Regions from separate parts of the Streptomyces sp. NPDC046379 genome, predicted to be linked through region 1. Evidence: riboswitches for the same ligand, from Rfam matches in the RefSeq annotation. Region 1 holds a riboswitch; each other region holds the start of a gene.

Region 1 (4,501 bases):
CGCCAAGGCGGACGGCAACCCCGTCAACGCGGCCTCCATGCTGGCCGTTCTCGGTCTGGGCGCACGGGGCGGCGAGGAGATCGTGCTGGCTTCGGACGCCGAGGGCGCGGACGCCGCCCTGGACCGGCTGGCCAAGCTGGTCGCGGAGGGACTCGAGGAACTGCCCGAGACGGTCTGAGCCCTCGGTGATACCTCGGGAATCCCTCGGGGGCAATGCCATGAACCGCGTCGCCCGTTCCGGGTGGCGCGGTTTCTGCTCTGCGCCCGGCGCGACTTTCTCTCCGCCCGGCGCGACTTCCACTCTCCGCGACGGGCGTGCGGGAAGAATTCGACGCACCCGGAAAGGGCAGCGGAAATACGCCTCCGCCGAATTGCTTCTCTTTGTATACGGCCCTCTTGTTAATATCGGAGGCCCGTCACGTTTACGGGATGTTGCGAAGTCCTCACACGCTCCGCGCGGTCGGCGCCGCCCGAGAAGCGCAGCCGGTGCGCACCGGTCGCGCGCTCGGTGTGCAGCGCCGTGAGCGCCCGCGCGCGCTCGCTGTCGCCGCGCGCCACGGCGTCCACGATCGCCCCGTGCTCCGTCCAGGACTCCAACGGGCTGGCGGGCGCGTCCACCGCGTACATCCAGGCGATCTTGTGCCGCAGCTGGGTCAGCATGGAGGTCAGGGCGGGGCTGCCGGAGGCCTGGGCGAGCGTCTCGTGGAACCAGCCGCCCAGGGAGCGCAGATCCTCGCTGCTGCCGCGCCGGGCCCGTTCCTGGCCCAGCCGGACCAGCCCGCGCAGCACCTTCAGATGGGCCTCGGTGCGGCGCTGGGCGGCGCGGGAGGCGCCCAGCGGCTCCAGCAGCATGCGCATCTCCAGCAGGTCGGCGGCCTCCTGCTCGGTGGGTTCCGCGACGCACGCGCCCGCGTGCCGCCGGGTCACCACGAAGCCCTCGGCCTCCAGCGTGCGCAGGGCCTCGCGGACGGGGACGCGGGAGACGCCGTAGCGGCGGGCGAGGAGTTCCTCGGTGAGCCGGCTGCCGCGCTCGTAGACACCGGCGACGATGTCGTCCCGGATCGCCGTGCATACCGAGTGCGCCGGAATACGCATGACCGACCTCCGCCTTAATCCCCGTGAAACGTCGACGATTGACGTGTGTTCAGTGACTCTATGGCAGCGGGCCGGAATTTCCGATGGCAGGCCGGAATCCAGGGATATTTTTTGGACAACGCACGTCCGAAAAGACCGAAAGCCCCGGCTCGGGGAGCCGGGGCCGCGGGTGTTTCGGGTTGGGGCGCCGTCAGAGGCTCACGCCGTGCGCGCGGAGGTACGCCAGCGGGTCGATGTCCGAGCCGTACTGCGCGCTCGTGCGGGCCTCGAAGTGCAGGTGCGCTCCGGTGACGTTGCCGGTGGCACCGGACAGGCCGATCTGCTGCCCCGGTGTGACGCTCTGGCCCACGGACACGGCGACGGAGGACAGGTGGCCGTACTGGGTGTAGGTGCCGTCGTTCATCCGGAGGACCACCTGGTTGCCGTACGCACCTCCCCAGCCGGCCTCCACGACGGTGCCGGAGCCGACCGCGCGGACGGGCGTGCCGCTCGCGGCGTGGAAGTCGATGCCCGTGTGGCTGCCGGAGGACCACACCGCGCCGCCCGCCCGGTAGGCGGTGGAGACGTAGGAGCCGGCGATCGGCGCCACGTAGGTGTTGAGGCGCAGCCGCTCGGCCTCGCGGGCCGCTCGGGCCCTCTCCGCGCGGGCCTGCTCGGCCCGGGCCTCGGCCCGCTTCTTCGCGGCGGCCTCCGCCTTCGCCTCGGCGGCGGCGCGCTCGGCGGCCTGGTGCTGCGCGGCGGCCTGGGCGTCGATCTGCTCGGCGACCGAGTCGCCGATGGTGACGACCGGCAGCAGGCCGGTCTGCCCGGCGGCGGGTTCGGCGGCGCCCGCGGGGGCCGCGAGGATGCCCATGACGCCGCTGGTGGTGAGGGCGGCGGCGCCGGCCATACGGGCGGTGGTGCGCTGCATACGGCCGGGACGACGGTGCTTCCCGGTGGCGCAGGTGAACGCCATGGAGTGGCTTGTCCTTTCCTTCCCTCTCGCCTACCGGGTTAGCTGACGGGTTCGGAGCAGGAAGGTCTCCTACGGACTCCCTCGCCGTGCGCGCGGGCGTCCGATTCACCCCAGGGACTTGGTGGTTGGGTCCCCGGCTCCCCTGGCTCGCGCCGTACGGGGACTCGGCGATGACTGTCCGGTGCCGCGGGTGCGGCGCACTGCCTGACGGACAGCCCGCAAGACGCTAAGCGCGGCTGTCTTCAATTCTCAAACGCAGCCGGGGGTTTGTAGCGCATCCCACAGGGCAGAGCGGCATCTCCTGGATCAATTCGGGCATACGTCGGCCCTGGTGACACTCGGGGCGTCCCGGGTCACCAGGGCCGTCACGCGCTTGCGTGCCGTCGGGCGGGCCGCACGCGCGGTCGTACCGCGCAAGCCGCCCGGCGCGGTCGTCGCGTCCGCCCGGCGCGGTTACTCGGCCGACACGACGGTGACCGGACCGATGCCGAGGGCCTCGACGGGCGCCTTGATCTGCGCGGCGTCGCCGACCAGGATCGTCACCAGCCGGTCCACCGGGAAGGCGTTGACCACCGCCGCGGTGGCCTCGACGGTGCCGGTCGCGGCCAACTGCCGGTAGAGGGTGGCCTGGTAGTCGTCCGGGAGGTGCTGCTCGACCTGGTCGGCGAGGGTGCTCGCCACGGCCGCCGCCGTCTCGTACTTCAGCGGCGCGACGCCGACGAGGTTCTGCACGGCGACGTCCCGCTCGGCGTCGGTCAGGCCCTCCGCGGCGAGCGTGCGCAGCACCTTCCACAGGTCCTCGAGCGCCGGGCCGGTGTTGGGCGTGTCCACGGAGCCGCTGATGGCGAGCATCGCGGCGCCCGAGCCGTCGGGCGCCGAGCGCAGCACCTGGCCGAAGGCGCGCACCCCGTAGGTGTAGCCCTTCTCCTCGCGCAGGACGCGGTCCAGACGGGAGGTGAGGGTGCCGCCCAGGCAGTAGGTGCCGAGCACCTGCGCGGGCCACACGCGGTCGTGCCGGTCGGCGCCGATCCGGCCGATCAGCAGCTGCGTCTGGACGGCGCCGGGCCGGTCCACGATCACGACGCGGCCGGTGTCGTCGGCGGTGACCGGCGGCACCGGGCGGGGCTGCGCCATGGAGCCGGTCCAGGCGCCGAGGGTGTCGCCGAGCAGCCCGTCCAGGTCGACGCCGGTGAGGTCGCCGACGACCACGGCGGTGGCGGTCGCGGGGCGGACGTGCTTCTCGTAGAAGGCGCGCACGGCCGCCGCGTCGATGCCGGAGACCGTCTCCTCGGTGCCCTGACGGGGGCGCGACATGCGTGAGGTGGCCGGGAACAGCTCCTTGGACAGTTCCTTGGCGGCGCGGCGGGAGGGGTTGGCCAGCTCGTGCGGGATCTCGTCGAGGCGGTTGCGCACCAGGCGCTCGACCTCGCTGTCGGCGAACGCGGGCGCCCGCAGCGCGTCGGCGATGAGGCCGAGGGCCTTGGCCAGGCGCGAGACGGGGACCTCGAGGCTGAGGCGGACGCCGGGGTGGTCGGCGTGCGCGTCGAGGGTGGCGCCGCAGCGCTCCAGCTCGGCGGCGAACTCCTCGGCGGAGTGCTTGTCGGTGCCCTCGGAGAAGGCCCGCGCCATGATCGTGGCGACGCCGTCGAGGCCGGTCGGCTCGGCTTCCAGGGGGGCGTCGAGGAGGACCTCCACGGCGACGACCTGCTGGCCGGGGCGGTGACAGCGCAGGACGGTCAGGCCGTTGTCGAGGCTGCCGCGCTCGGGGGCCGGGAAGGCCCACGGCTTGGGCTCGCCCGCGCGGGGCTGGGGGTGGAATTCCATGGTGGCGAGCTCGGTCACTTGGCCGCCTCCTCGTTCTCGTCGTCGGACTCGGCGGCTTCCGCGGCATCGGCGGCATCGGCCGGGGTCTCTGCCCCGGGGGTGGGCTCGTAGACGAGCACCGCGCGGTTGTCGGGGCGCAGGCGGGCCTCGGCGACCTCCCGGACCTCCTCCGGCGTCACCTCCAGCACGCGCTGGACGGCGGTCAGGGCGAGCTGCGGGTCGCCGAACAGGACGGCGTACCGGCACAGTTCGTCGGCGCGGCCCGCGACGGTGCCGAGCCGGTCCAGCCACTCGCGCTCCAGCTGGGCCTGGGCGCGCTCCATCTCCTCGGCCGTAGGGCCCTCCTCGGCGAACCGGGCGAGCTCGTCGTCGATCGCGGCCTCGATGACCGGCACCTCGACGTCGCCGGAGGTCTTCACGTCCAGCCAGCCCAGGGAGGGCGCGCCGGCCAGCCGCAGCAGGCCGAAGCCGGCCGCCACCGCCGTACGGTCGCGGCGCACCAGCCGGTTGTAGAGGCGGGACGACTCGCCGCCGCCGAGGACGGTCAGGGCGAGGTCGGCCGCGTCGCACGCGCGCGTGCCGTCGTGCGGGAGGCGGTAGGCGGCCATCAGGGCGCGCGCCGGGACC
Region 2 (4,501 bases), on a different contig from region 1:
GCCGGGTCAGCCCTTGAAGCGCGGGAACGCGCTGCGGCCGGCGTACACCGCGGCGTCGTCGAGGATCTCCTCGATGCGCAGCAGCTGGTTGTACTTGGCGACGCGCTCGGAGCGGGCCGGGGCGCCGGTCTTGATCTGGCCGCAGTTGGTGGCCACGGCGAGGTCGGCGATGGTGACGTCCTCGGTCTCGCCGGAGCGGTGGGACATCATGCACTTGAAGCCGTTGCGCTGGGCCAGCTCGACGGCGTCCAGGGTCTCGGTCAGCGAGCCGATCTGGTTGACCTTCACCAGCAGGGCGTTGGCGGCGCCCTCCTCGATGCCGCGGGCCAGACGCTCCGGGTTGGTGACGAACAGGTCGTCGCCGACGAGCTGGACCTTGTCACCGAGCTTCTCGGTGATGGTCTTCCAGCCCTCCCAGTCGTCCTCGAACAGCGGGTCCTCGATGGAGACCAGCGGGTACGCCTCGACCAGCTCGGCGTAGTACTCGGTCATCTCGGCGGCGGAGCGCGCCTTGCCCTCGAAGGTGTACGTGCCGTCCTTGTAGAACTCGGACGCGGCGACGTCGAGCGCCAGGGCGATCTGCTCGCCGGGGGTGTAGCCGGCTTCCTTGATGGCCTCGAGGATGAGGTCGAGGGCCTCGCGGTTGGAGCCGAGGTTCGGGGCGAAGCCGCCCTCGTCGCCGAGGCCGGTGGCCAGGCCCTTGCCCTTCAGCACCTTCTTGAGGGTGTGGTAGACCTCGGTGCCCCAGCGCAGCGCCTCGGAGAAGGACTCCGCGCCGATCGGGGCGATCATGAACTCCTGGATGTCCACGTTGGAGTCGGCGTGCGAGCCGCCGTTCAGGATGTTCATCATCGGAACGGGCAGCAGGTGCGCGTTCGGGCCGCCCAGGTAGCGGAACAGCGGCAGGTCGCTGGCCTCGGAGGCGGCGTGCGCGACGGCGAGCGAGACGCCGAGGATGGCGTTGGCGCCGAGGGAGCCCTTGTTGTCGGTGGCGTCCAGGTCGAACATCGCCTGGTCGATCAGGCGCTGCTCGGTGGCGTCGTAGCCGACCAGCTCGGGGCCGATCTGCTCGATGACGGCCAGCACGGCCTTCTCGACGCCCTTGCCCTGGTAGCGGTTCGGGTCGCCGTCGCGGAGCTCGATGGCCTCGAAGGCGCCGGTGGAGGCGCCGGACGGAACGGCGGCACGACCCGTGCTGCCGTCGTCGAGGCCGACCTCGACCTCGACCGTGGGGTTGCCTCGGGAGTCCAGGATTTCCCGGGCTACGACGACGTCGATGGACGGCACGAGCATCTCCTTCTTCAATGTGACGCGGCTTCGCAGGGCCGCGGTGGCTCTGCGAGACGAGCCTAACCGGCTCCGGGCGATCGGCCAGCCGGTCGACCACCCCGTGGACGGAACCGAGAGTAAATTGTTTCCGAACGGAACAAAAAGTCCCGCGCACGGTTGCGTGCACGCCTGGCCGAAAAAAGCCCCGCCCCGGCGCGTACGGGGGAGAACGCGCCGGGGCGGGGAGCCCGCGGGGACGGGGGGAACCCTCACGGGGGTCTGGGGGCGGGGGTCCTGGGGGACCGGGGTGCTGGGGCCTGTGGCCGTCAGCCCGGGGGCCCGGGGGCTTTCAGGATGACGGCGTCGGTCGGCGCGTGCTGTGAGTGCGCTCCGCGCCGCCTGTCACTTCAGCCCTTCGGCGCCCGCCGTCACTTCGCGACCCTCGCCGCCGGCCGTCACTTGAGGTGCAGCTGCTGGCCCGGGTAGATGACGTCCGCGTCCTCGACGATGTCCTTGTTCAGCTTGAACAGCTTCGCCCAGCCGCCCTTGACGTCGTGCTCCGCGGCGATCTCGCTGAGGGTGTCGCCCTCGACGACCTTGTACTCGCCGTCGCCCTTCTTGACCTTCTTGCCGGTCGGGGTGGTGACGGTCTTCTTGGCGGCCGGGCGGTCGGCGGAACGGGAGGCCGGCTGCTGCTCCGTCTCGCGGGCCGGGGCGGTGGCCTCGGAGGAGCCGGTGTCGGCCGAGCCCGTCGCGTTCGAACCGGTGGAGCTGCCGGCGTCGCCGGAGGTGCCGGCCGAGCCGCCGTTGTAGGCGGAGTTCGACAGGCCGGTGCCGCAGTGCGGCCAGGCGCCCTTGCCCTGGCCGGCCAGCACCTTCTCGGCGATGGCGATCTGCTGCTCCTTGGTGGCCTGGTCGGCGGTGGCGGCGTACTGCGTGCCACCGAAGGCGGCCCAGGTGGAGGCCGAGAACTGCAGGCCGCCGTAGTAGCCGTTGCCGGTGTTGATGGACCAGTTGCCGCCGGACTCGCACTGGGCGACGGCGTCCCACTCGGAGGCGGTGGCGGCGGAGGCGGTGCCGGACGCCATCAGCGGAGCGGCGACGGCGGCGCCGGTCACGCCGGCGATGGCGATGGCGCGAGTGGAGCGCTGGAGGGCGGTCGGACGACGGTGCTTGCCCTTGCCGGAAAACAGCATGGTTGATCCCCTCACCGACGCCTGCGAGGTGAGCTGTCGGGTTCGGGCCGGTTGAGTTGCCCGGCCGCGTCCCTCACGGGACGCGGCTTCACCCCTAGCCGCCCCGGGCTCAACTGCCCGGAACGGCGCCTACCTTGGGTCCCCCGCTCCTGCCTACGGCGCTTGACGCGACGACTGTTCCCGGACGGCCGCTGGCAGGATTCGGCGTTGCGGCTACCGGGGCCCGCATTGGCGAGCGGTCACGACCGTAGACACGCGATCGGCGGAATTTCAAAGACGATCAGGGCTTCTGAGACTCATCCCACACTGATTCCAAAACGGACAATCAGCCCGAACCGTGACGTGAACTCCCGCTACTTTTCGACCGTTTCGACCCCGACATCCAGGGTCTGACCGGGAAGGATGAGGTCCGGGTCGGCGCCGACGGCGTCCTTGTTCTCCGAGTAGAGCGCGGACCATCCGCCGTCGACCTCAAGAGAGTCGGCGATGCCCCAGAGGCTGTCGCCCTCGCGCACCGTGTACGACCCGCCGGCGGCCGCCCGCTCCGCCGACCCGCCCCGCGAGGCGTGCCGCCCCGTGGAGCCGGAGGCCCCGGCCTCGCGGTCGTCGAGGACGTCCTCCTGCGCGCTGGAGCCGCGATGACGGCCGGTTCCCGAGCCCGCGTCGGCGATGCCGGTGTCGATGAGACTGGAAGAGCCGACACTTTCGGGGGTTTTGGCAAGAGTGTCGGAGTCTGCAGATTCCGACACATCCGTGCCCCTGTCGGGTGATTCGGGTGCAGAGGGGGAAGTGGAGACGGAGGCGGAGGGTGCGCCCGTCTCCCGGCCGGCCCCGGCTCCGGTTCCGGTCTCGGACGCCGTCGCCCGACCCGAATCCGTCGATTCAGTTCCAGGGGATTCATCGGATTCGCCGGATCGGTCGGATTCGGCCGACTTCCCCGCGCCCGCCGATTCGGTCGGGCTCGTGCTCGACTTCGCACCCGACTTCCCGCCCACTGAGGCGGAAGAACCGGAGGAGTTGGACAATCCGGGCGGGTTGAGGACGCCGTCCGGCGTGCTCGACGCCGCGTCGCCGGCCACCCCCGTGTCGACGCCCGCCTCACTGTCGTCCTGGTTGAGACCGACGAGGATGCCGCAACTGGCCCACGCCTCGGCGCCCCGGTCCGCGAGCAGCCGTTCGGCGACGGCTATCTGCTGGGAACGGCTGGCCTGATCCGGTCGCGACGCGTAGGTGAGACCGCCGTACGCCTCCCAGTCCTCCTGCGACAGGTTCAGGCCGCCGTAGTACCCGTTGCCGGTGTCGGCGCTCCAGGAACCGCCGCTCTCGCACTCCGCGACCTTGTCCCACGTCGCACCGCTCGCCGCACTGGCGCCGGTCGCGCCGAGCAGGGGGATGGCGATGGCGGAGCCGGTCACGCCGGCCGCGACGACGAGTGCCGGGGCCTGGCGGGGGCGACGGTGACGACCGTTCCCGGAGAGCATGCGGGGACCTTTCCCGAGACAGCAGTGACCCGCGCGGCGGGTGATGCGCCGCCGCCACGTTGATGGGTGAACGTATCGGCAGACGATCACTTGTCACAAGTTCATGCCGCGCAGATCACGTGAAGATCACAGATGTGAAGGGCTGTCATGTTTGGTTTGGGACACGGGTGTGGAAGAGTCCGCTATGCACGACCTTGCTCGGGCGTGAACTCCACCGGCAGCGTGCGCAGTCCGCGCATGATGAGTCCACCCCGCCAGCGCAGCTCTGCCGGGTCGACGCCGAGCCGCAGGTCGGGGAGGCGGGTCAGCAGCGTGGCCAGCGCTGTCCGGCCCTCCAGCCGGGCGAGCGGCGCGCCGAGGCAGTAGTGGATGCCGTGTCCGTAACCGAGGTGCTGGTTGTCGCGCCGGGCGAGGTCGAGCGTGTCGGGGTCGGTGAACCGCTCCGGGTCCCGGTCCGCCGCCGCGAGGACGACGAGCACCGGGTCGCCGGGCGCGATGTCCTGGCCGCCGATCGTCAGAGGCTCGGTCGCGAAACGCCAGGTGGCCAGCTCCACC
Region 3 (4,501 bases), on a different contig from region 1:
GCCGCCGCTCCTCCTCCAGTTCCTTGGTCTGGCCGAGGGCGCGCATGTGCGGGAAGACGCCGTCCTCCATGCCGGTGAGGAAGACGACCGGGAACTCCAGGCCCTTGGCGGTGTGCAGGGTCATCAGTGTGATGACGCCGTCGCCGTCCTCCTCGTCGGGGATCTGGTCGGAGTCGGCGACCAGGGCGACCTGCTCCAGGAAGTCGGACAGCGCGACCGACTCGCCCTCGCCGCGCTCCTGCTCGAACTCCAGGGCGACGGCGGCCAGTTCCTGGAGGTTCTCGATGCGGGTCTCGTCCTGCGGGTCGGTGGAGGCCTGCAACTCGGCGAGGTAGCCGGTGCGTTCGAGTACGGCTTCCAGAACGGTGGCCGGTCCCGCGCCGGACTCCACGATCGTGCGGAGGTCCTCCATCAGCGTGTTGAACCGCTTGACGGCGTTGGTGGAGCGCGCCGCCATGCCGTACGCCTCGTCGACGCGCTTCAGCGCCTGCGGGAAGCTGATCTTCTCGCGCTGGGAGAGGGCGTCGATCATCGCCTCGGCGCGCTCGCCGATGCCGCGCTTGGGGACGTTGAGGATACGGCGCAGCGGCACCGAGTCCTCGGGGTTGGCGAGGACGCGCAGGTAGGCCAGGACGTCCCGGACCTCCTTGCGCTCGTAGAAGCGGACGCCGCCGACGACCTTGTAGGGCAGGCCGACGCGGATGAACACCTCTTCGAAGACACGGGACTGGGCGTTGGTCCGGTAGAAGACGGCGACGTCGCCCGCCCTGGCCTCGCCGGCGTCGGTGAGGCGGTCTATCTCGTCGGCGACGAACTGGGCCTCGTCGTGCTCGGTGTCGGCGACGTAGCCGGTGATGCGCGCGCCCGCGCCCGCATTGGTCCACAGGTTCTTGGGGCGGCGGGACTCGTTGCGCTCGATGACCGCGTTGGCGGCGGAGAGGATCGTCTGGGTGGAGCGGTAGTTCTGCTCCAGCAGGATCGTCGTCGCGTTCGGGTAGTCCTCCTCGAACTGGAGGATGTTGCGGATCGTCGCGCCGCGGAAGGCGTAGATCGACTGGTCGGCGTCGCCGACGACGCACAGTTCGGCGGGGGGCACGTCGTCCGCGCCGGGCGGGACGTCCACCGGGTGCTCGGAGGTGCCGACCAGCTCCCGGACGAGGGCGTACTGGGCGTGGTTGGTGTCCTGGTACTCGTCGACGAGGACGTGCCGGAAGCGGCGGCGGTAGTGCTCGGCGACGTCCGGGAAGGCGCGCAGCAGGTTGACCGTCGTCATGATCAGGTCGTCGAAGTCGAGGGCGTTCGCCTCGCGCAGCCGCGACTGGTAGAGGGCGTAGGCCTGGGCGAGGGTCTTCTCGAACCCGTCGGTGGCCTGGGCGGCGAAGTCCTCCTCGTCGATCAGCTCGTTCTTGAGGTTGCTGATCTTGGCGCTGAAGGACTTGGGCGGGAACTTCTTGGGGTCGAGATCGAGATCACGGCAGACCAGGGCCATCAGGCGCTTGGAGTCGGCGGCGTCGTAGATCGAGAACGACGAGGTGAAGCCGAGCCGCTTGGACTCGCGGCGCAGGATGCGCACGCAGGCGCTGTGGAACGTCATCACCCACATGGCGTTCGCACGCGGGCCGACGAGCTGCTCTACGCGCTCCTTCATCTCGCCGGCGGCCTTGTTGGTGAAGGTGATGGCGAGGATCTGGCCGGGGTGGACGCCCCGCTCGGCGAGCAGGTGGGCGATGCGGTGGGTGAGCACGCGGGTTTTGCCGGAGCCCGCGCCGGCCACGATGAGCAGGGGCGTGCCGGAGTGGACGACGGCGGCGCGCTGGTTGTCGTTCAGCCCTTCCAGGAGCGCGGCGGCGTCCAGGGCGGGGCGCGGGGCGCCGTCGCGGTAGTACGCCTCCCGGTCCGGCGGCACGTCGAACTTCCCGCCGAACAGATCGTCCGGAATCGGCTCCGGAACGTGATCGTCCTCGGGCGGCGGCGGGTGTTCCCCGTGGGCCCGAGGGGCCTGGAGGTCCGCCAGGAAGCTGTCGTCAAAGAGGCTGCTCATCGCTCTCCGAGTCTAGGGGGCGGCACTGACAACCCGTGGCCGTCCCGGGAACATCCCCGGCCCCGGCGGGCCCCCGCCCCGCCGCGGGTGTCCGGAATCACAACCGCGCACCCTCTCGCGGCGCCCGCCGCCTCACCCCGTGCGCTCGCCTCGAGCTGCGCACACGCCCGGCGCACCACCCACCCGGACACTGCCCCGAGCCCTTCCCCGAGCACGCATCGAACACCCCCCGACACGAACCGCGACCCCCCGCCGCAAGGTCACGAAAATGTATCGGGCATATCACCCACGAACCTTCACAGGCGGCACACGAGTTGGCTACGGTGCCGGGCAGGCCGCACGACCCCCACCGGCGAACGTCGCCGGGCCGCGTGGCCTCCGCCGAGTCCGGTGTGCCCGCGTGGCCGACCGGAGCCGGGGACCCAACCGAACTCTGGGGTGAATCGGCACGACTCCCGCACGGGAGGCGGGCCGTAGGGCAAACCTTCCGAGCGACACCGCCCGAACCCGACAGCTAACCCGGTAGGCGGCCCATGGAAGGAGTCGCCTCCCTTGGCGTCGCACCGCAAGTCGCGCCCGGTCGGCCCGCTGGCCGGCATACGTACCCCCGCCCTGGCCACGGCCGCCCTCACCTCCGTGGCGCTGCTCTCCCAGACCGCCCAGGCAACCCCGGCCGGCGACCGGCCGAGCCTCGAAGAGGTCGAGAAGAAGGTCGACGCGCTGTACCGCCAGGCCGAGTCGGCGACCGAGAAGTACAACGCGGCCAAGGAGCGGACGGCCAAGCAGCGCAAGCAGGTCGACACGCTGCTGGACGACGTCGCCCGGCGCACGCAGCAGCTCAACGAGGCGCGCGAGGAGCTGGGCGCGTACGCCGCCGCCCAGTACCGCACCGGTGCCGCCGCGCCGTCCACCGCGACCTTCCTGCTCGCGGACTCGCCACAGGACTACTTCGACCGGACCCAGCTGATGAACCGGCTGACCAGCCGGCAGAAGGACGCCGTCGACGACTACTTCACCGAGCAGTCCCGGACGATGCGCAAGCGCCAGGAGGCCACCGAGAGCCTCCGGACGCTCACCGAGTCGCAGACCGAGCTGAGGACGGCCAAGGCGACCGTCCAGAAGAAGCTGTCCGACGCGCGGGAGCTGCTCTCCGAGCTGACCGCCGAGGAGAAGGCGCGGCTGGCGGCGATCGAGAAGCGCAAGCAGGAGGAGGCCGAGCGCAAGGCGGCGGAGCTGGCCCGGCAGCAGGCCGCCGCGGAGGCTCGGGCCGAGGAGCAGCGCCGCCAGGAGGCGGAGGCGGCGGCCGCGGCCGAGCAGGAGTCGGCCGACGGCTCCACGGACACCGGGTCGGGCGAGGCGCCCGCGCCGCCGCCGGCCGACTCGACGTACGCCGCCAAGGCGGACAGGGCGCTCGCCTTCGCCCGCGCCCAGATCGGCAAGCCGTACGTCTGGGGCGCCACCGGCCCCGGCTCCTACGACTGCTCGGGCCTGACCCAGGCCGCGTGGAAGGCCGCCGGGGTCACCCTGCCGCGCACCACGTACGACCAGGTCAACGCGGGGACGACGGTGCCGCTGTCCAGCGCGCGGCCGGGCGACCTGGTCTTCTTCTACGACGACGTCACGCACGTCGGCCTCTACATCGGCGACGGCATGATGATCCACGCCCCGAAGCCCGGCGCCTATGTCCGGGAGGAGTCGGTGTACTACGACGGCGAGTCGTCGATCCACAGCGTGGTGCGGCCCGCCTGACGCCGGTGCTCTCCTGCCTCTCCGGGGCCGGCTTTCAGGTCCAGAGGACGGCGATGAAGATGTTCGCCACGGTGAGCAGGCCCACCAGTCCGAACAGGCCCTTGTCGACCTTCTCCTCGTCGCGCTTCACGTAGACGAGGCCGAGGATGACGATCAGCACGGCGAGCTTCACGCCGATCTTGACGTTGTTGACGGTGTTGTCGTCGGCCTGGTTGAGGCCGACCAGGATGACGCCGGTGACCAGCATGGTCAGGGCGCCGTGCAGCATCGCGGGGACGAATCGCGCGGTGCCCTCGCCCACCGCCTTCATCTGGGTGAGGAAGCCGCCGAGGAGGGAGGCGATGCCGATGATGTGCAGGCCGACGAAAACGTTGATGAGTACGTCCATGGGGCCGGAGCCTAGTGAGCCGCGGGCGCGTGGCCCGCACCGGCCCGGCGACCGCACGGGCCTCTCCCGGTCGCGCTGCGTGCCGAAACAGACGGTTCCGTAACCGGATCCCGATCGCATACCGACAGCGACGGCCCCCCTCCTGCCACTTCCGTACAACGTGACCCCGCCGTGACCTGCTCCGCCCTAGCGTCCTCCCGCAGGTGATCATCCGTAGGAAGGGACGTGCAGTTCACGTGGCAGCGCACCGCAAGCCCCGGCAACGACCGGCCGCCGGGACCAGGACCCGTACCGCGGCCACCATCGCCCTCGCGGGCGCGGCG
Region 4 (4,501 bases), on a different contig from region 1:
CGCACCCCGCGTACGAGAACACCAGCCCCGACGGCGGTTTCGCGCCACGCCCCGCCTTCCGCCCCCTCACCCGCTTCGAGGGCCAGGGCCTGGACAAGGGCCATGCCGTGAACGACCTGCTCTTCCGCCGCGTACCGCACCGGTCCTTGCCGTAAGGGGGCGCAGTGGCCACCGGTCCCCCGCACCCGACGCCCTTAGCCGCTCCGGACGGCGGCGTCCCGGCGCACGCGCCCTGGTGGCGGCGGCGCCGGCTGGGCTACGCCGCGCTGACCACGCTGCTGGCGATGTCGGGGCTGGTCATCCTCGCCCTGGTCCGCGAGGAGACCGGCACCGACGGGTTCCTGGTCGGCCTCGGACTCGCCGTCCTGCCGGTGCCGCTGCTCATAGCCGTCTTCCGCTGGCTGGACCGCGTCGATCCCGGCCCCTGGCGCAATCTGGCCTTCGCCTTCGCCTGGGGCGCCTGTGCGGCGGCGCTGATGGCGATCGTCGCCAACAGCTTCGCCGTCCGCTGGATCGCCACGGCGACCGCCGACCCGGCGAGCGCGAACACCCTAGGCGCGACGGTGATAGCGCCGGTCGTCGAGGAGACCACCAAAGCCGTCGCCGTCCTGCTGCTGTTCCTCTTCCGCCGCCGCGATCTCACCGGCATCGTCGACGGCGTCGTCCTGGCCGGGATCACCGCGACCGGCTTCGCCTTCACCGAGAACATCCTCTACCTGGGCAACGCCTTCGGCGCCGACCGGCTCAGCGGTGACGGCATCGCCACGGTCACGGCGGCGACGTTCTTCGTCCGGGTCGTCATGTCGCCCTTCGCGCATCCCCTGTTCACCGTCCTGACCGGCATCGGCTTCGGACTCGCGGCCCTCGCCGGGGAGCGGCAGCGGCTGCGCCGGATCCTGCCGCCGCTGGGCGGGCTGCTGCTCGCGATGGGCATGCACGCCCTGTGGAACGGTTCGGCGACCTTCGGCGAGTACGGCTTCTTCGCGGTGTACGGCGGTTTCATGGTGCCGGTGTTCGGCCTGCTGACGTGGCTGGTGATCTGGAGCCGGCAGCGTGCACTGCGCACGGTGCGCGAGGAACTGCCCGCCTACGCCGCGGCCGGCTGGCTCGCTCCGGCCGAGCCGTACGCGCTGGGCTCGCTGCGGGCGCGGCGGCTGGCCCGCGAGTACGCCGGCCACCATCTGGGCCGGCCGGCGGCGCGCACGGTGGCCGAGTACCAGTCCCGCGCGACCTCGCTGGCGCAGCTGCGCCGCCGGCTGCGGCAGGGAAGGGCGGGGGCGGACTTCGCCGTGCGGGAGGGTGAGCTGCTGCGGGAGCTGTGGTCCCGGCGGGAGGTCGCCCGTCCGGCGCTGGAGCACGCGGCGCGCGTCACCGCGCCGGTGGCACCGGTGGCCGTACCCCCGTGGGCGGCGGGGCCGCAGGCGTGGCACCCGGCGCAGTACAACCCGTACCGGACGTGAGGACCCACGACCGGCAGCCCTGACGTCCGGGGGGTGCCGTCAGGACCGCCGGGGATCGAAGGTGTGCCGCGTCGGCGGCGGACGTCAGGGGTTGAGGCCCTTGTCGCGCAGCCAGGCGATGGGGTCGACGGCGCCGCCGTCGCCGGTGCGCACCTCGAGGTGGAGGTGGGGGCCGGTGACGTTGCCGGTGGCGCCCACGCGCCCGATCACGTCGCCGGTGTTGACCTTCTGGCCCACGGTGACGCTGATCGACGACTGGTGGGCGTAGAGGATCTCGGTGCCGTCCTCGAGGGTGAGCACGGTCTTGTAGCCGTACGACCCGTCCCAGCCGGCCTGCGTGATGGTGCCGGTGTGGACGGCCTTGATGAGGGTGCCGGTGGGGGCGGCGAAGTCGACGCCGGTGTGGTAGCCGGACGACCACATGGCGCCGGCCTGGCCGTACGTCGAGGTGAGGGTGTACGAGGAGGTCGGCAGCGTGTACTGGCGGGCCAGCTCGGCGAGGCGCTCGGCCTCGGCCTTCTTGCGGGCCTCCTCTTCCGCTGCGGCCTTGGCGGCGGCGGCCTTGGCCTCCGCCTCCTTCTCGGCCTTGGCGGCGGCTTCGGCGGCGGCCTTCTCGGCAGCGGCGACGGCCTCCGCGGCGGCCTTGCTCTCGACCTGCTCCTGCTGCTGTTCGGCCTGGGCGATGATCCGGGCGCGCAGGGCCTCGCCGGCGTCGGTGGTGCCCAGGGCGGTGTCGGCGGTGGTGACACCGGCGCCGCTGAGCGGTGCGGCGGCGGTCTGCGCGACGGCGGTGTCGGCGGCGTCCTCGGCGTCGTCCGAGAGCAGGGAGCCGACGTTGGGCAGGTCGGGCATCGAGATCGACACCGGCGGCTTGCCGGTCTGCGCGGTGGCCATGCCGCCCGCGCCGACGGCCGCTATGACGCCGACGCCGAGAACGGTGGAGCTGCGGGCGAGTCCGCCGCCGCGCTGCTTGGCGACGCGGTGCTTGCCACGGACGGGGCGGACGGAGTCGGCGGTGGGGTTCCACTCCTCCCACGGCCCCTCGTCGGTGCGCTGTCCGCCGTAGACGACGGTGTCCTCGGAGCGCGGTGCCGGGAAGAACGGGGCTTGCGGGGCAGGCGGGTTGGACGCCACGTGGGCGTACTCCTTTCCTTCCTTCTCGCCTACCGGGTTAGCTGACGGGTTCGGAGCAGGAAGGTCTCCTACGCGCGTAAACCATCCGTGCCGATACGGCGGCCTACGCCCGATTCACCCCAAGGTGATGGTTCCCCGGTTCCCTTGCGGGATTCGGCGTGTGCGCACGGAGCCGCCTCTTGTGACGGCTGGGACGACCGCGCTGCGTTATCGGACGTTAATAGAACCGGGGCCTGAATTCCAAGCCGTTCAGCTTGATCATTAACGTTTTCGGCCGGGACGTACGGCTCACGAGCGGCGAAAACCGGGCGAGTTGACCCGGGCTCAGGTGCGGACGAGTTTATGACGGTGTCTCAGATGTTACCCGTGCACGGTCGTACGACTACCTGACGTGACCGAGGTGGGGGGCGTGCCGCGGACAGCGCGGTCGGCGCGGACAACACTCAGGGCCGGAACCCATGATCTGCTGATCAGGATTCCGGCCCTGGGCCTTCAGTAGCGGGGACAGGATTTGAACCTGCGACCTCTGGGTTATGAGCCCAGCGAGCTACCGAGCTGCTCCACCCCGCGTCGATGAATCCAGTGTACGCCATCCGCGGGAGCCCTCACGCCAGGGTTTTCGCCGACCCGGACCGCCCGCTCCTCAACCGCCGGGGTTGCCGGTGTGGGTGAGGCTCTCCCAGGCGACGAAGCGGTGGTCGGTGCCGGAAAGGGCCCCGGGCCGGGCAGCAGCGCTGCGGGCGGCCGCGGCGGGCTTGTCGAGCCGCTGTTCCAGGTGGTTGAGGACGACCGCCGGCGGCGGCCCGGCCGTCCCCCCGCACCGCCGCAGCCCCGCCGCCTGCCGGTCGAGCGTGGCCCTGAGCCGGTCCTCCACCTCGCTGTACACGTCGACGCCCTGGTGCCAGGCGGTCTCGGCGATGTGCGCGGCGGCGGCGAGCGAGGCGCCGGTCCGCCGCAGGTGCCGGCAGTCCGTGCGGGCGGCGGACCGGCCCCGCTCCAGCGGGAACTGGGCGGGGACGTGCTCGCGGAAGCGGCGGAGGGCGGCGTCGAAGGCCCGGTGGTCGTCGAGGAAGACGGCCATGCCGAGGGCGGCGTCGGCGGCGACGAGCTCCCGGTGACCGTCGTCGGCCCGGCCCGGCCGGGTGACCTCGGGCAGATGGACGGTGCGCAGCATCCCCTCGAACCGCCGCATGTACCCGGCCTCCCATCCGGCGCCCGGTGCGTGCCGCACGATCTCGGCGGCCCGCGCCCAGGTCCCGCCGGTCCACGCGGCCTGCAGCGCGGCGTCGCCCCCGGTGTGCCGGCGCAGCCTCTCCGACCACGCGTCCATGATCTCGATCGCCTTTTCGGCGTGCTGCCGCTTGCCGGTGACGCCGTACAGGAGCGCCTGCGTGTAGGCGGCGATCGCGTCCTTTCGCTCGGCGGCGCAGCCGCGCCCGGCCCTGCCGCCGGGGCAGTGGACGGTCCTCACCGGCCGCGCCCGGTGCCGGTACGACCCGTACGGGCTGTCCCGCATGTCGAGGTAGGCCTTCAGCCACGGCTGCCGTCCGGCGGTGACGTTCTCGCGTACGACGTCCAGCTGCCGGGCGTTGACCAGCACGCCGGGGTGGGTGAACCCGGCGTCGGCGGGCAGCGCGCGCACCATGGTCCGTCCCCCGGCGTCCATGACCCCGCACGCCCCGACCAGCCCGCCGGCCAGCGCCGCCGCGAGCCCCGCGCCGGCCACGCCCAGGACCACCCGCCTGCTCACAACCCTCGTGCCCCTCGTGGCTCTCACAGCCCTCGTGGCTCTCATGGCCCTCATGCGCGCCGCCTCCGCGTCCGTCCTGCCGTGCTGCTTCACCCAGGGGCAGCGTGACCCGGCGCGCGGCGGGGCGCAGCGGATGTTGGGCCGATGGGCGGTCCGC

Evidence for each region. Region 1 has a riboswitch for cyclic di-AMP ahead of ACZ6KF_RS04465 (M23 family metallopeptidase). Riboswitches for the same ligand answer to the same signal wherever they lie in the genome.
Region 2: linked by a shared signal. The riboswitch ahead of ACZ6KF_RS25345 (transglycosylase family protein) and the one ahead of ACZ6KF_RS04465 (M23 family metallopeptidase) in region 1 are both predicted to bind cyclic di-AMP.
Region 3: linked by a shared signal. The riboswitch ahead of ACZ6KF_RS07745 (C40 family peptidase) and the one ahead of ACZ6KF_RS04465 (M23 family metallopeptidase) in region 1 are both predicted to bind cyclic di-AMP.
Region 4: linked by a shared signal. The riboswitch ahead of ACZ6KF_RS14320 (M23 family metallopeptidase) and the one ahead of ACZ6KF_RS04465 (M23 family metallopeptidase) in region 1 are both predicted to bind cyclic di-AMP.

What each region holds. Positions count from the first base shown of each region.
Region 1 covers NZ_JBVJFP010000002.1:102,058-106,558, reverse strand. The annotation lists gene ACZ6KF_RS04475 (HPr family phosphocarrier protein) at 1-178, shown strand, start outside; gene ACZ6KF_RS04470 (GntR family transcriptional regulator) at 400-1,095, opposite strand; gene ACZ6KF_RS04465 (M23 family metallopeptidase) at 1,286-2,050, opposite strand; cyclic di-AMP (ydaO/yuaA leader) riboswitch at 2,063-2,230, opposite strand; gene ACZ6KF_RS04460 (M16 family metallopeptidase) at 2,504-3,892, opposite strand; gene ACZ6KF_RS04455 (M16 family metallopeptidase) at 3,889-4,501, opposite strand, start outside.
Region 2 covers NZ_JBVJFP010000015.1:140,833-145,333, reverse strand. The annotation lists gene eno (phosphopyruvate hydratase) at 7-1,287, opposite strand; gene ACZ6KF_RS25345 (transglycosylase family protein) at 1,725-2,465, opposite strand; cyclic di-AMP (ydaO/yuaA leader) riboswitch at 2,469-2,636, opposite strand; gene ACZ6KF_RS25340 (transglycosylase family protein) at 2,819-3,946, opposite strand; gene ACZ6KF_RS25335 (cytochrome P450 family protein) at 4,129-4,501, opposite strand, start outside.
Region 3 covers NZ_JBVJFP010000003.1:177,515-182,015, reverse strand. The annotation lists gene pcrA (DNA helicase PcrA) at 1-2,041, opposite strand, end outside; cyclic di-AMP (ydaO/yuaA leader) riboswitch at 2,411-2,586, shown strand; gene ACZ6KF_RS07745 (C40 family peptidase) at 2,594-3,790, shown strand; gene ACZ6KF_RS07740 (hypothetical protein) at 3,825-4,178, opposite strand; gene ACZ6KF_RS07735 (C40 family peptidase) at 4,415-4,501, shown strand, end outside.
Region 4 covers NZ_JBVJFP010000007.1:16,291-20,791, forward strand. The annotation lists gene trmB (tRNA (guanosine(46)-N7)-methyltransferase TrmB) at 1-155, shown strand, start outside; gene ACZ6KF_RS14315 (PrsW family intramembrane metalloprotease) at 165-1,460, shown strand; gene ACZ6KF_RS14320 (M23 family metallopeptidase) at 1,545-2,594, opposite strand; cyclic di-AMP (ydaO/yuaA leader) riboswitch at 2,606-2,763, opposite strand; tRNA gene ACZ6KF_RS14325 (tRNA-Met) at 3,091-3,164, opposite strand; gene ACZ6KF_RS14330 (alginate lyase family protein) at 3,238-4,344, opposite strand.